Regions from separate parts of the Sporosarcina sp. SAFN-010 genome, predicted to be linked through region 2. Evidence: riboswitches for the same ligand, from Rfam matches in the RefSeq annotation. Region 2 holds a riboswitch; the other holds the start of a gene.
What was found. A riboswitch is a leader RNA that binds a small molecule or an ion and turns the genes downstream of it on or off. The one in region 2 is predicted to bind cobalamin.
Positions count from the first base shown of each region.

Region 1: it holds a riboswitch for cobalamin, as region 2 does, so the genes downstream of both, metE (5-methyltetrahydropteroyltriglutamate--homocysteine S-methyltransferase) here and ACR65F_RS03860 (ABC transporter substrate-binding protein) in region 2, are expected to answer to the same signal.

Region 1 covers NZ_JBPFDS010000004.1:117,741-124,503, forward strand. Annotated here, with positions in the region: gene ACR65F_RS06935 (class I SAM-dependent methyltransferase) at 1-241, shown strand, start outside; gene ACR65F_RS06940 (class I SAM-dependent methyltransferase) at 231-827, shown strand; gene ric (iron-sulfur cluster repair di-iron protein) at 884-1,582, opposite strand; cobalamin riboswitch at 1,758-1,899, shown strand; gene metE (5-methyltetrahydropteroyltriglutamate--homocysteine S-methyltransferase) at 2,045-4,333, shown strand; gene ACR65F_RS06955 (hypothetical protein) at 4,651-4,896, shown strand; gene ACR65F_RS06960 (sigma-70 family RNA polymerase sigma factor) at 5,008-5,517, shown strand; gene ACR65F_RS06965 (TIGR04104 family putative zinc finger protein) at 5,504-6,160, shown strand; gene ACR65F_RS06970 (hypothetical protein) at 6,385-6,763, shown strand, end outside.
Region 2 covers NZ_JBPFDS010000002.1:193,545-200,307, forward strand. Annotated here, with positions in the region: gene ACR65F_RS03850 (adenosylcobinamide amidohydrolase) at 1-574, opposite strand, end outside; gene ACR65F_RS03855 (FecCD family ABC transporter permease) at 574-1,554, opposite strand; gene ACR65F_RS03860 (ABC transporter substrate-binding protein) at 1,566-2,573, opposite strand; cobalamin riboswitch at 2,694-2,878, opposite strand; gene argS (arginine--tRNA ligase) at 3,891-5,558, opposite strand; gene ACR65F_RS03870 (YwiB family protein) at 5,555-5,992, opposite strand; gene ACR65F_RS03875 (transglycosylase domain-containing protein) at 6,156-6,763, shown strand, end outside.

The sequences.
Region 1 (6,763 bases), on a different contig from region 2:
AGCACGGCTTTTATTTTTCGAACATGTCCGGATGGAGCCAGTCTTGCTCAGTAAAACACAAGATCTCTTGAATCCGTTATGGGAAAAGATTTGCGATGGGTGCCAGCTAAATCGAGATACGCTGGATTTAATCAAAAAGTCGGGGATTGAAGTCGCTAAGGTTGAAGAATATTATGCGAAGTTATTTTTGTATATTGAAGGAAAAAACGGGACGATAGAAAGGAAGAGTCATGATGAATAAATGGCAAGAGCGTTTTAATCAGACAGATTATGTATTTGGGAAAGAAGCCAATGCATTCGTCCAAGAAGCAACGGAGCGATTTACAATCGGGCCTGATGTTCTCGCGGTTGCTGAAGGTGAAGGAAGGAATGCAGTCTATCTAGCGGAGCAGGGCTGTGACGTAACGATTTGGGATTTTGCCCAATCCGGATTAGACAAAGCTCAGGCACTTGCAAAAGAAAAGGATGTTCAGCTGAAAACAAAGATTCAAGATTTGCAGGAAGCGGACTGGCCAACTGATGAGTACGATGCAATCATTTGTGTATTTGGTCATTTTAATCCGGAGTTACGGTTGCAGACACTGAAAGGAATACGTGAAGCCGTTAAACCAGGTGGTCTGTTTGTAACTGAAGTCTATGCCAAAGAGCAAATCGGTTATGGCACGGGAGGCCCCAAAGACATAACGTATTTGTATGACTCAGCGGACTTTGATGTGTTCGCGGATTGGGAGCATTTACACTTTGAAAAGAAAGAAGTAGTGCGCGAAGAAGGCGCGGGTCATAGCGGATTGTCTCAAGTTATTCAATTTGTTGGGCGGAAAAAGTAAGGAATACAAAAGCCGGGCACCGTGCTATCTACTGCACGGTGCCCGGCTTTTCATCATTAAATTGCTTCTCGAACACGGTCGAACAACACATTATTCTCTAAATGTACATGCTGGAAGGTATCTTTTTCGAACTGTTCAAGACGTGCGTATACAAGTCGATACGTGCCGCAAGCTTCCTCTGGAGGTGTGAAATTATTAGTGATTTCCCGTAGTTCGTGAAGGAGTCGGCCAGCATTATCGTGCTCTTGTTCAAGTTCTGCGACATGTGGTTTTAACTGCTCTTTCAGTTCAGGTGTTGGGTTTGCTAAAAATTCAAGGATGAGAGGGAAGACGTTTTGGTCTTCATCGTCTGTATGATCGATTAGTTCAGCCCGCAGCAATTTAAAAATTTCTTGAACACGCAACAAATGCGGATGGTTTTCTCCGTGCACACGCGCGACTTTAGTGACATATGGAGCAAGCAATGGAAGTTCTTCGCGCAAACCTGTATGATATTTTTCTTGAATATGAGCAATGAGTGTTTTCTCTCCAAAGGAGGAAGGCTCCAGCTGTTCTCGTAATTCTCGTTTCTCTTCGATTTCTTGAACACGTGTTAAGACGTCAGCAGGATTTAGTTCTCGTTGAACAGCTGCTTCTTGCAATGAAATTTTACCTCCACAGCAATAATCGATGCGTAAGTTACGGAACAAATCTGCACTTTGGGGAATAGCCGTGACAATATCAGAGACGTGTTGGTCAAGCGTTATTTGTGACAATGGAATTCCTCCTATTGGATTAATTGATAATCGTTCTCATATCTAATCTTACTTAAACTTTAACCGGTTTCATATTGGGGAAATGCCTACATCTTTAATATCTTCTTAATTAACGGAATACTCTATTTGACAGAAAAATTTAACTATGATAGGTTTGTTCAATCGACAACCGAATAGTAAAGCAAGAGAAATAGGTGATTTAGTAGAAAGTTAGACTAGATCTTAAAAGTGAAGCCGGTGAATACAATCCGGCGCGGTCCCGCCACTGTGACAGCTTTTCGCTGAAGCCAGATAACTGCCTAGTTTCTATGACGCTATCCCCTACGGTCGATAGGGAGTGTTAGAATGCGCACGCGCAACCTATTATGTTGCGTCCACATTTCTGACCCTCGTTAGAAGTGTTTTTTTTGTACAAAAAAACACGGCTTATCATATGAGAAGAGGAGAGGAAATCATTTGTCAATTATCAGCAGTTCGATCGGGTATCCGTATATCGGAGAAAATCGCGAATGGAAACGAGCACTTGAAGCGTTTTGGGGAGGAAAGATTGAAGAGCCAGAATTCCTTGAAACAGTAGAGAAGATTCGGTTGGAACGTTTACAAAAGCAAAAAGATGCAGGAATTGCTCTCATCCCAGTTGGGGAGTTTACATTGTATGACAGAATGCTCGATACAGCAGTCATGTTCGGGATGATTCCTGAGCGTTACGAATGGGATGGCGAGGACGTTCAGCTATCCACGTATTTCTCAATGGCACGAGGAAATGACGATGCCGTTGCGTCAGAAATGACGAAATGGTTTAACGCCAACTATCATTACATCGTTCCGGAATATGGCACCCGAAAACTGAAATTGACAGAGAACAAACCGTTGACGGCTTACTTGGAAGCGAAAGAAAAGTTAGGAATAGACGGAAAACCTGTCTTGATTGGACCGTATACGTTCATGAAGCTTTCAAAGGGATACGCGGAAAAGGACGTCCCAGCGTTCTTACTTCAGTTGATATCACTATACACGCAAGTTCTCCGTGAGTTATCTGAAGCGGGAGCGAAGTGGGTGCAGCTGGAAGAACCGATTTTATCTACATCAATTACAAAAGATGAAATGCAAGCCGTGACGGAAATCTATAAACAACTAAACATTGAAGTACCAGAATTGAATGTTCTTGTACAAACTTACTTTGACGCTGTCGAACATTATGAAGACGTTGTTGCGTTGCCAGTGGCAGGAATTGGCTTAGATTTTGTAGCAGGAAAAGAGAAGAACCTAGCGCAATTGAAAGCGCATAGTTTCCCTGAAGATAAGGTCCTCGCTGCAGGCGTAATCGATGGTCGCAATATTTGGCGTGCTGACTTGCAAGCGAAAACTGAACTTGTGGATGAACTTCTTGAGTCTGTTTCGGAAGACCGCGTATGGATTCAGCCTTCTAGCAGTCTGCTCCATGTACCGGTTACGTTGAAATCGGAAGTGAAATTAGACTCGGCGATCAAAGATGCGCTAGCGTTCGCGGATGAAAAACTCGAGGAAGTAACGACGCTTGTAAAAGGAGTACGTGAAGGAAAGCAATCTATTGCAGAATCAATCGCTAAAAGTGCAACTGCCCGTGAAAAGCTTGCAGCATTGCCGGCACGTAATCATCCTGAACTGCGTCAAGCAGTGGAAAACATTAGCGTGCAAGACAGTAAGCGCAAATCAGCAGCACCCGAACGACGCGAGAAACAACAACAAGCGTTAGGATTACCGCTGTTACCCACAACAACAATTGGTAGTTTTCCACAAACTCCGGAAGTTCGCAGTACGCGCAACAAATGGCGTAAGGGCGAATCGACGGACGAACAATACGAAAAGTTCGTGCACAGTGAAATCGCGAAGTGGATTGAAATTCAAGAAGAAATCGGTTTGGACGTATTTGTCCACGGGGAATTCGAGCGGACGGATATGGTGGAATACTTCGGAGAGAAACTAGGCGGTTTTGTATTCACAGAAAAAGCATGGGTTGTTTCTTATGGATCACGTTGTGTTAAACCACCAATTATCTATGGTGATGTAACATTCCTGAATCCGATAACAGTGGAAGCGTCTGTCTATGCTGCATCACTGACAGATAAGCCGATGAAAGGGATGCTGACAGGTCCAGTGACGATCCTGAATTGGTCATTTGTCCGGGATGACATTTCTCGTAAAGACGTCACGTATCAGATTGCTCTCGCATTACGTGAAGAAATCGAAGCATTAGAAACAGCTGGAATTCCAATCATTCAAGTAGACGAACCCGCACTTCGTGAAGGGTTGCCACTGAAGAAATCTGCATGGAATGACTACTTAGATTGGGCAATCACTGCGTTTAGAGTCGCAACCGGTTCAGTAGAGGATACGACTCAAATCCATACGCATATGTGTTATTGCGAGTTTAACGACTTCATCGATTCCATCAGCGGATTGGATGCAGACGTGATCTCTATTGAAACGTCACGGTCTCACGGAGATCTAGTGTCCGCTTTCAATGACTTCTCCTATGACAAAGGGATTGGTCTTGGCGTCTATGATATCCACAGTCCGCGAGTACCAGAAGTGCAGGAAATGGTCGATGTCATCGAACAAGGACTAAGCGTTCTGGAACCTACTCAATTCTGGATTAATCCAGATTGTGGATTAAAAACAAGAAAGAAAGAAGAAACGGTTGCAGCACTAAAAAATATGGTGGCAGCCACGAACAAAATGCGAGAGAGCTTAGAAGTCCTGCAAAAATAATATAAATCTCTTTAAGAAAAGCGTGAATGGGACCCATTCGCGCTTTTCTTTTGGCTATAAGTAATTGTTCTCGTGGATCAGGAATGTGCGTAATGTATCAGTCGATTGAAATCATGACCATTCAAGTGGTATCAAGTTAATAATAATACCCTGCGAGAGCGTGTCCCATAAATATTTTATAAACACGAAATATGTAAAAAATGCTCAAATTTAGATAGCTATAAATCTAGTTTGTCCGTATACTTAAATTAGTAGAATGTGCTCTGCAATATAATACTAGAAGAGTCAGTGAAAACTAGTGAAAGGAGAAGAACGATATGAAAAAGAAGGAGTTATTTATTATTCCTTTGGTCACTCTAGTGACACTGATGTCTTTAGGGGCGCGTGCAGATGAGTCAAGCGAATTTATCATCTATGGAAACCATGAAAACATGAGTGAAACGTCCAGAGACTATTTAATAAATTGTCTGGACGATAGAGGCATCGAGTTTAAACTGGATGCACAAAAGAATATTCTAATTCAGGAACGGGATAACAATATGGCAGTTGCTTCTTGTTCTTAATAATATAGTCTGTAGCATCCTGTGGGGGTGCTGCAGTTTTTTTATTTTGCAGAAAATGAATCGGAAATGAAGTGGCGTACGTCTATAGACAAAAGGCAGGTGGTGGCAGAAGTGGATATCGAAAAAGTGATGGACGACTACGGCGATTATTTACTTCGAGTCGCTTATGTCTATGTCGAAAATCAAAGTACCGCAGAAGATATAGTACAAGATGTACTCATTCGGTACTACCAACGGTCAGACCAATTTAGGGAAGAGAGTTCTTTGAAAACCTACTTGGTTAAGATGACTGTAAACAGAAGTCATGATTATTTAAGAAGTTGGACACATAAACGTATTCTATTGAAAGAAAAGATTATTGGGACGAAAGCGAAGGGCACACCAGAAGGATACATGATTGAACAGGAGACTACAGAGTCTGTGTTAACCGCACTGTTATCCATGAAACTGATCTATCGTGAGGTGTTGGTTTTGTACTATTACAAAGAATCCTCAACAGTAGACATTGCAAATATTTTAAGTTGCCCTGAAGCCACAGTACGGACTCGACTTCAACGTGCCCGCGTCCAATTGAAAGAACGTTTAGAAGAACAGGAGGGATTTTCTCATGGATTCGATTAAAGATCAGTTGAATGCGGAGTTGCAAAAAATCACCTTCGATGACAAACGAAAACAAGAGCTAATTCATACTGTCAAAAAAAGTCGGGAGTCTAAAACACTTGGTCCAATAAGGACTTATCGGATGGTGTTCTCGGCATTTGTGTTGTTATCATTGACTTTGGTATTTATCTCCAGAAGCATGGTGAATCCTACAAGAGTCACGCAATCAGAGGGCGGAGGGACACTAACTATTCTGGATTTACTTTCATACGATTCGGTGAAAACCGTATTGCTGGCGGTTCTATTTTTAATAATCTATGGCTTGTTTAAACAGAGCATTCGAAAACAGGGAAGAGCGTTGCCAACTTGCGCAAATTGCGGAACCAAATGGACTCATAAGTTAGCGCTGAAAAAAGCATTTAGAAATGAAAAAACTAAGTGCCCGAACTGTGGCATGGAAAATTATCAAACACGGAAGTCTAGGAAGAAAACGAGCTCATTCCAACTTCTTATACCACTGATGATTATTACGGCCAACGTATTTGAACATGGTATTTATGGAACGTTTATCTACCTAGTATTTTTAGCGATATTTATCATTCGCTTGGTTCCATACTACGTAGAGTTGCAGTTGGATGATCCTATGAATGAACCGCTGTGGTGAACAACTAACAAATCCGTATTCATCCCCATTGGATGGATACGTTTTTTTATTCGCAAAAAAGGGGACAAACCTTAAAAAAACAATATTTAAGACTCGAGGGATTTCGAGTTTGTACTTTTTAGGAAAAAGCAGGATGAGGTATGAAAAAGAGCGGCGGTCACTGTTTACTCATACCAGTGAAAAGGGAATAGAGGATGAACAAGAAAGGGATAGGAGGAAAGCAGATGAAGCAGTTCTTGCAACTGATTGGAATTGGAATAACAAGTGGCGCAGTTTTAGCTGCACTGATGCAGTTGGTCTATACACTAACAGGAAATGAAGCGTATATCCTGCTGTATAATGTGGATTACTTTCCAATCATCCATATTTGGCAGGATAGTTCCTGGTTTGGTATTGTCTTTCATTTCGTTTTTTGTATTGTTAGTGTCATCGGATTATTTTACATATTGATGTTGTTCAGATGGCAATATAAAATGTGGCCATATGTTGCGGTCTATACGGTAGGGAGCGGTATTTTATATTTCTTGACGCTGCTTACCGATCAGCCACCCGCCGCGGATGATGGCCTGGCATGGTTCTACTGGACATTGAGTCATTTGGTGT
Region 2 (6,763 bases):
CGGTTTTCCCTTCGTCTACTGCGAGACTTCTGACGGTGTCGAGCAATTGTTGCTGATACGCGATGTCCAGATGGTTTGTGGGTTCATCCAACAACAAAAGCGGGGCTTGCTGAGCTAAAGCTTGCGCGACAAAGACTCGCTGCTGTTCTCCTCCTGATAACGATTCGATCAGAGTGTTTTCATAGCGTGTAACACCTGTACGTTCCATTGCATGGGTTACAGCTTCTTCGTCTTCAGCTGTCCACGAGGAGAACAGCCCCGTTTGGTACGGGTAGCGCCCGAGTTCAACAGTTGCCTTGACAGTATGCGAAAATGCATGTGCGTGCATTTGTGGAAGTACTGCAACGTTGCGTGCAAATTCTTTAGGTGAGTAACTATCTGCATCTCTGTCCGCGATTTTAACGGTTCCTGCTTGTTTCGGTAGGATGCCTGAAATCATTTTTAGAAGTGTCGATTTCCCACTTCCGTTTGGTCCGAGAATGCCAAGTATTTCCCCAGGTTGTACGTCGAATGACACGTTTTTTACGATTAGTTCTTTGCCATATCCACCAGTTAACCCTTGTACGTGCAACATCACGCAGTCCCCCCTTTCCGTTGTCGATAAAAGATAAATGCAAATACCGGCGCGCCGATGAATGCGGTGATGACGCCAACGGGTAGTTCTGTCGGCGAAATAATCGTACGGGCAATGAGGTCACAAATGATGAGTAACGTTGCCCCATTCATGAACGATAGTGTGAGTAGATGACGATGGTCAGATCCCCAAAGTAGGCGTGTCATATGGGGTACGACGAGTCCTACGAAACCGATTGTACCGGAAACGGATACTGCTGCACCCGTTAGGATCGAGCCCCCGATTAAGATGACGAGTTTTCGTCGTTTGACGTCCACGCCTAAGTGCTTCGCCCGGTCTTCCCCGAATAGCATCGCGTTTAGCTCTCTGCGGTTCATCCATAGAAGAAACGAACCAATGATGGTGTACGGGAGAATCATGTTGATGTAATTCCAGCCTTTCATCGAAACACTGCCGAGTAGCCAGCTAATGATTTGACGCAACTCTTCACCTGTAAGCGCAATCATTAGTGATAGTACGGAGCCGAGGAATGAGCCGAAAATGATCCCAGTTAAAATGATGGTTTCCATGTTGAGACCGCGATCGACGAGTTTGGCGAATCCGAGAACGACAAACATCGTAATTGCGGCACCCACCATACTGAAAACAGGGAGTGTGTAGAGACCAAGGAATGGAATGCTAATGCCAAAAAAGAGTGTCATCACAGCACCTACAGAGGCGCCGGATGACACTCCGAGGGTGTATGGATCTGCAAGCGGGTTTTTAAGTAACCCTTGGAATGCAGCACCAGCAATGGCAAGTGACGCACCGACGAGTCCAGCTAGGATGACGCGCGGCATTCTGATTTTCCATAAAATATTGGTCGCCGTCGTATCTGCTCCTTGGTTCCATAATGTGCTGATCGGCACGTGGACAGATCCGATAGATACACCGAGACCAACTGCCGTTAAAAGGACGGCAGCTGAAACGATGTAGGCGATCAGTGGTTTTCTCACTTAAATGCCTCAGGATAGACTGCTTTTGCGACTTCTTCAAGTCCTTCAGCAAGACGTGGACCTGTTCGGCTAGTTAAGTTTGAGTCGACTTGTACAACTTGGTCTTCTTTGACAGCTGTAATGTCAGCGAAGCCGTCACGCTTTTTGACGCTGTTGATAACGTCAGGTGTGTAGTCATGCATGATGACCATGACGTCCGGATTTTGTTTAACGATTTCTTCAGGGCTAATCATGATCCATCCTTCTTCTGTCACGACGTTTTCAGCGCCAATCTTGTCGAGGATTTCTTGCATGAATGTATTTTTACCAGGTACGTAGATTTCAGGTACGTCAGATGTTTCTACAATGACACGTTTAGGAGTTTCAATGTCGGCAGTTTTCGCAACGACTTCCTCGACTTTCGCTTTCATGTCTTCAACGACTTTTGTCGCTTCTTCTGATTTGCCAGTTGCTTCGCCAATTGCTTCGATTGTGCTGTACGTTTCGTCGAAGTTCATCGCATTTTTCACGATGTAAACGGGAATTCCAGCATCGCGGATTTGTTGGTAACCAGCTTCAGAACCAGGAAGTGACATTTCGTGTCCGAATACCATTTCTGGATTCATAGAGATGATTTTTTCGATATTGAGGTTCATGTCACCGATTTTTTCTTTTTGTGTTGCGTCTTCCGGGAAATCTGAATAATCATCGACTGCAACGATTTCGTCGTCGAGTCCAAGTGCAAAGAGAATTTCCGTGTTGCTTGGAAGTGTAGAAATGATTGTTTCTGGTGCTTTTTCAAGTGTGATTTCTACGCCAGTAGCATCTTTTATTGTCATTGGGAAGGTAGCGGCGTCGGCATCTTCACTTGCTTCTGAATCGGATCCGTTTTCTTTGTCGGACTGCTCAGTTGTTGCTGCGTTGTTATCTGTTCCTTTGTCTTTGTTGTCGTCTGCTCCACCACAAGCGGTTAGAAGCAGGACAGCAAGTACGGCTGTAAGCCACAGTTGCCACATTTTTTTCATGATTTGTTTTCCCCCTATTTTGTCCAAACAAAAATCCCCCATTGTGTATATGGAGGATGAGCGCATTGGAAATGAGGCGGACTTCGCCAAATTTCACCATGTCTATCCTCGTAGATCTCGGGTGATTACCGAAAATAGGCAGGTCTCCTGGCTTGTGCTTTGACGCTCATTGCGCGCCTTCCCGAAAGTTTTTCCGGGGGCTTTGGCAGATAAGCTAGCACGTACAGTGGCGGGACCGCGCCGGATTGAAACCGGCTTCCCTTTTAACCCCGATTGCTCAAGGCACCTTTTTCGTGTTTGTTATGTAATTTGATACATTCCTATTATACAGAAGTGTCTGGAAATGTCGAGAGGGTGCTGGCGAATATTGTCATGTTGTGTGGATGGTGGAAGTTTTGAGTTGGACGACACTCATGGCGATTTGTCCTACACTGACGGGGGTTTCTCGAACACTCAGGCTGAGTTCTCCGACACATATGGTCATTTCTCCATCACTTAGCGAAGTTTCTCGATAACGGGACACAATTCAACGTAGTCTAAGGGATTTATTGGGGGCGCTTCGCTTGTTTCTAAACTGTAGCTTGCCGGCTTAGTGGAATCGGCATTATGGCAACAAGTATCGGCAAGTTCGTGGCTTGAATCGGCATTATGTCGAGGGGAATCGGAACTTTCGAGCTAATAATCGGCATTATCGGCGAATTAATCGGCATCGGGACACAATTCAACGTGGTTTAAGGGATTTATTGGCTGCGCTTCGCTTGTTTCTAAACTGTAGCTTGCCGGCTTAGAGGAATCGGCTCTATGCCAACAAGTATCGGCAAGTTCGTGGCATGAATCGGCACTACGGCGAGGGGAATCGGAACTTTCGAGCCAAGTATCGGCATTATCGGCGAATTAATCGGCATCGGCACACAATTCAACGTGGTTTAAGGGATTTATTGGGTGCGCTTCGCTTGTTTCAAAACTGTAGCTTGCCGGCTTAAAGGAATCGGCTCTATGCCAACAAGTATCGGCAAGTTCGTGGCATGAATCGGCATTATGGCGAGGGGAATCGGAACTTTCGAGCCAAGTATCGGCATTATCGGCGAATTAATCGGCACCGGGACACAATTCAACGTGGTTTAAGGGATTTATTGGCTGCGCTTCGCTTGTTTCAAAACTGTAGCTTGCCGGCTTAGAGGAATCGGCATTATCAGCGAATTAATCGGCATCGGCACACAATTCAACCTAGTTTAAGGAATTATCCGGGTGCGCTTCGCTTGTTTTTGTTCACACAAAAAAGCCCTCCACGTATACTGGAGGGCTTGAAGTAGAAATTTACATACGTTCTGGTGCTGCGACGCCAACGAGTTTCAAGGCATTGGCAATCGTTGTGCGAGCTGCTGTGATCAGCGCTAGGCGTGCTTCAGATAGCTCACGATTCTCATCATCCAACACTTTTTCCGCATTGTAGAAACTATGGAATGTGGATGCGAGTTCTTGAATATATGTCGTGATGCGGTGCGGTGCGCGGAGGCGCGCTGCGTCGCTGACGAGTTGTGGGAAGTCCCCGATTTTTTTGATCAAATCGATTTCCTTTTCCGCTTTCAACAACGATACGTTGGCAACAGATGCAGATACACCTTTTTCTTCAGCTGCACGTAAAATCGAAGAGATTCGAGCGTGTGCGTATTGCGCGTAATACACCGGATTTTCATTGGATTTAGAAACGGCTAGATCCAAGTCAAAGTCCATTTGTGCATCACCTGAACGCATTGCGAAGAAGTAACGTGCTGCGTCTAAACCGACCAATTCAACGAGTTCACGAAGTGTAACGGCTTTACCAGTACGTTTACTCATCTTGAACTTTTCACCATCTTTATAGAGCTGTACCATTTGCGCAACTTCCACTTCTAACGTCTCGCGGTCATAACCAAGTGCTTGAATTGCCGCTTTCATACGTGGAATGTATCCGTGGTGGTCTGCACCCCATATGTTGATGAGCTTATCGAATCCGCGATTCAATTTGTCTTCGTGGTAGGCGATATCTGGCATCAAATACGTGTACGAGCCGTCGTTTTTAATGAGTACGCGGTCTTTGTCGTCACCAAACTCAGTCGAGCGGAACCATGTGGCGCCCTCTTCTTCAAAGACGTGACCGTTTTCGCGCAGCTTGTTCAATGCTACGTCGATTTTGCCATCTTTGTATAGGGATGTCTCTGAGAACCAGACGTCAAATGGCACGCGGAAGTCTGCTAAGTCTTGTTGTAATTTGCCAAGCTCTATTTTCAAACCGAATTCACGGAAGAATGCATAGCGCTCTTCCTCGGACACGTGAACGAACTTGTCGCCGTTTTCTTCGACGAGTTGCTTAGCAATTTGAATAATATCCGGACCTTGATAACCGTCTTCTGGCATTTTTTTCTCGAGTCCAAGTTCTTCAAAGTAACGTGCTTCTAATGAATACGCCAAGTTTTCTACTTGTTTACCAGCATCGTTAATGTAGTATTCGCGAGAAACATCGTAACCTGCAAAGTCGAGAATGTTGCATAGGGAATCTCCGAGTGACGCACCGCGAGCATGTCCTAAGTGCAGGTCACCTGTTGGGTTTGCTGATACAAATTCGACTTGGATTTTTTCATTTTTGCCCGAGTCGTTGCGACCGTATGCTGCCGATTGGTCGATCACTGTTTTTACAACATCATCTAGGTAATCCTTTTTCAAAACGATGTTCATGAATCCAGGACCTGCAATGTCGATTGACTCGATGGATGTACCCGTTTTATCCAGTTTCTCAAGAATTGCTTCTGCAACCGCACGCGGAGGCTTTTTCGCTAATTTAGTGAGCTGCATTGCAATGTTCGTTGCATAATCGCCGTTTTCTTTGCTCTTTGGCGTTTCCAGCTTGATGGCTGGTACTTCCGTCTCTTCTACTAAGCCTGTCGCTAGAACTGCGTTGTGCAAGGCGGTCTTAACTTCGTGCTGGATCTGTTCTACTGCATTCATAGTGTTCCCTCCGCATAGTGAATAGTTAGTTGGTAACTCCCGAGTAAGGATTGTTCAGAGTGCATGTCGTAATGCACATGGAATTTGCCTGCTTTTTGTTCAGACTTAATGGAAAGTTCTTTTGTTACGACGAGCAAGTCCATCGCGAGTGGTCCATTGGCGTATGTCCCAACACGCTTGCCGTTCAATTCAAATGGTAGTCTCATCCTGATGGCGCCTGTCCGCATAACGAGTGCGTCTTCTGGGTCTAGCTTGATCATCGTTTTTATGAGTTCACGATTCTGCTCTTCTTCATAGCGCAAGTATCGGTTGCCTGCTTTTTCAACGATTGTTCCTTCTATTTCGAGCTCGTACTTATCGGTTTCCTGTCCGGGATGTTGGATTGCCGACTTTAGTTTAATCTTCACCGGCACAGCCGAATTTTGCGTTCCCATCCGCTCACCGCCTTTAATTTCATATATCTCTCTATTATAGCCTTCCAACAGTCCTTTTTTCAATCATTGCTTGACGAGATGCGTTTTTTCCAAGTCTTCCGTTTAATTTGCCCCGACCTTTCGCATACTACCCTTAAAAGAGTGTCGAGGAGGTTGGGATGAGATGCGGCGAACGGACTATGTAAAAAAGAGTAAGCGCAGAGCACGGTTCCGTTTCGCCGGGCTGGTCGCAATTACTGCTGCAACCGCACTGTTTACAGTGCTGGTCTGCCTGAGAGTGTACGCACAAATTGCCGGTGCACCTTCGTTAAGCGTTCCTGAAGCATCTGTTTTTATGGACCGTAATGATAAGGAAATCGGTGATCGTTTTTCAGGCGAACGACGATACTGGGTCGATATTGACAAGATGTCTCCTTCCCTTGTTGACGCGTTCATCGCCGTAGAGGATAAAAACTTTTATAAGCATAACGGATTTGACTACAAACGGATTGGCGGCGCGGTGCTGAAAGACGTGAAGGCTCGTCGAAAAGTAGAAGGTGCGAGTACGATTACCCAACAGTATGCGCGAAATTTGTATCTATCCAATGAAAAGTCATGGACCCGTAAAGCTAATGAAGCACTCTACGCGTACCGGATGGAGTTATTTTACGATAAAGAAAAGATTTTAGAAGGCTATTTGAATACCGTGTATTTCGGACATGGAATGTATGGTGTTGAAGCGGCAAGTCGGTATTTCTTTGCTAAATCAGCGAGCGAACTGACGTTGGAAGA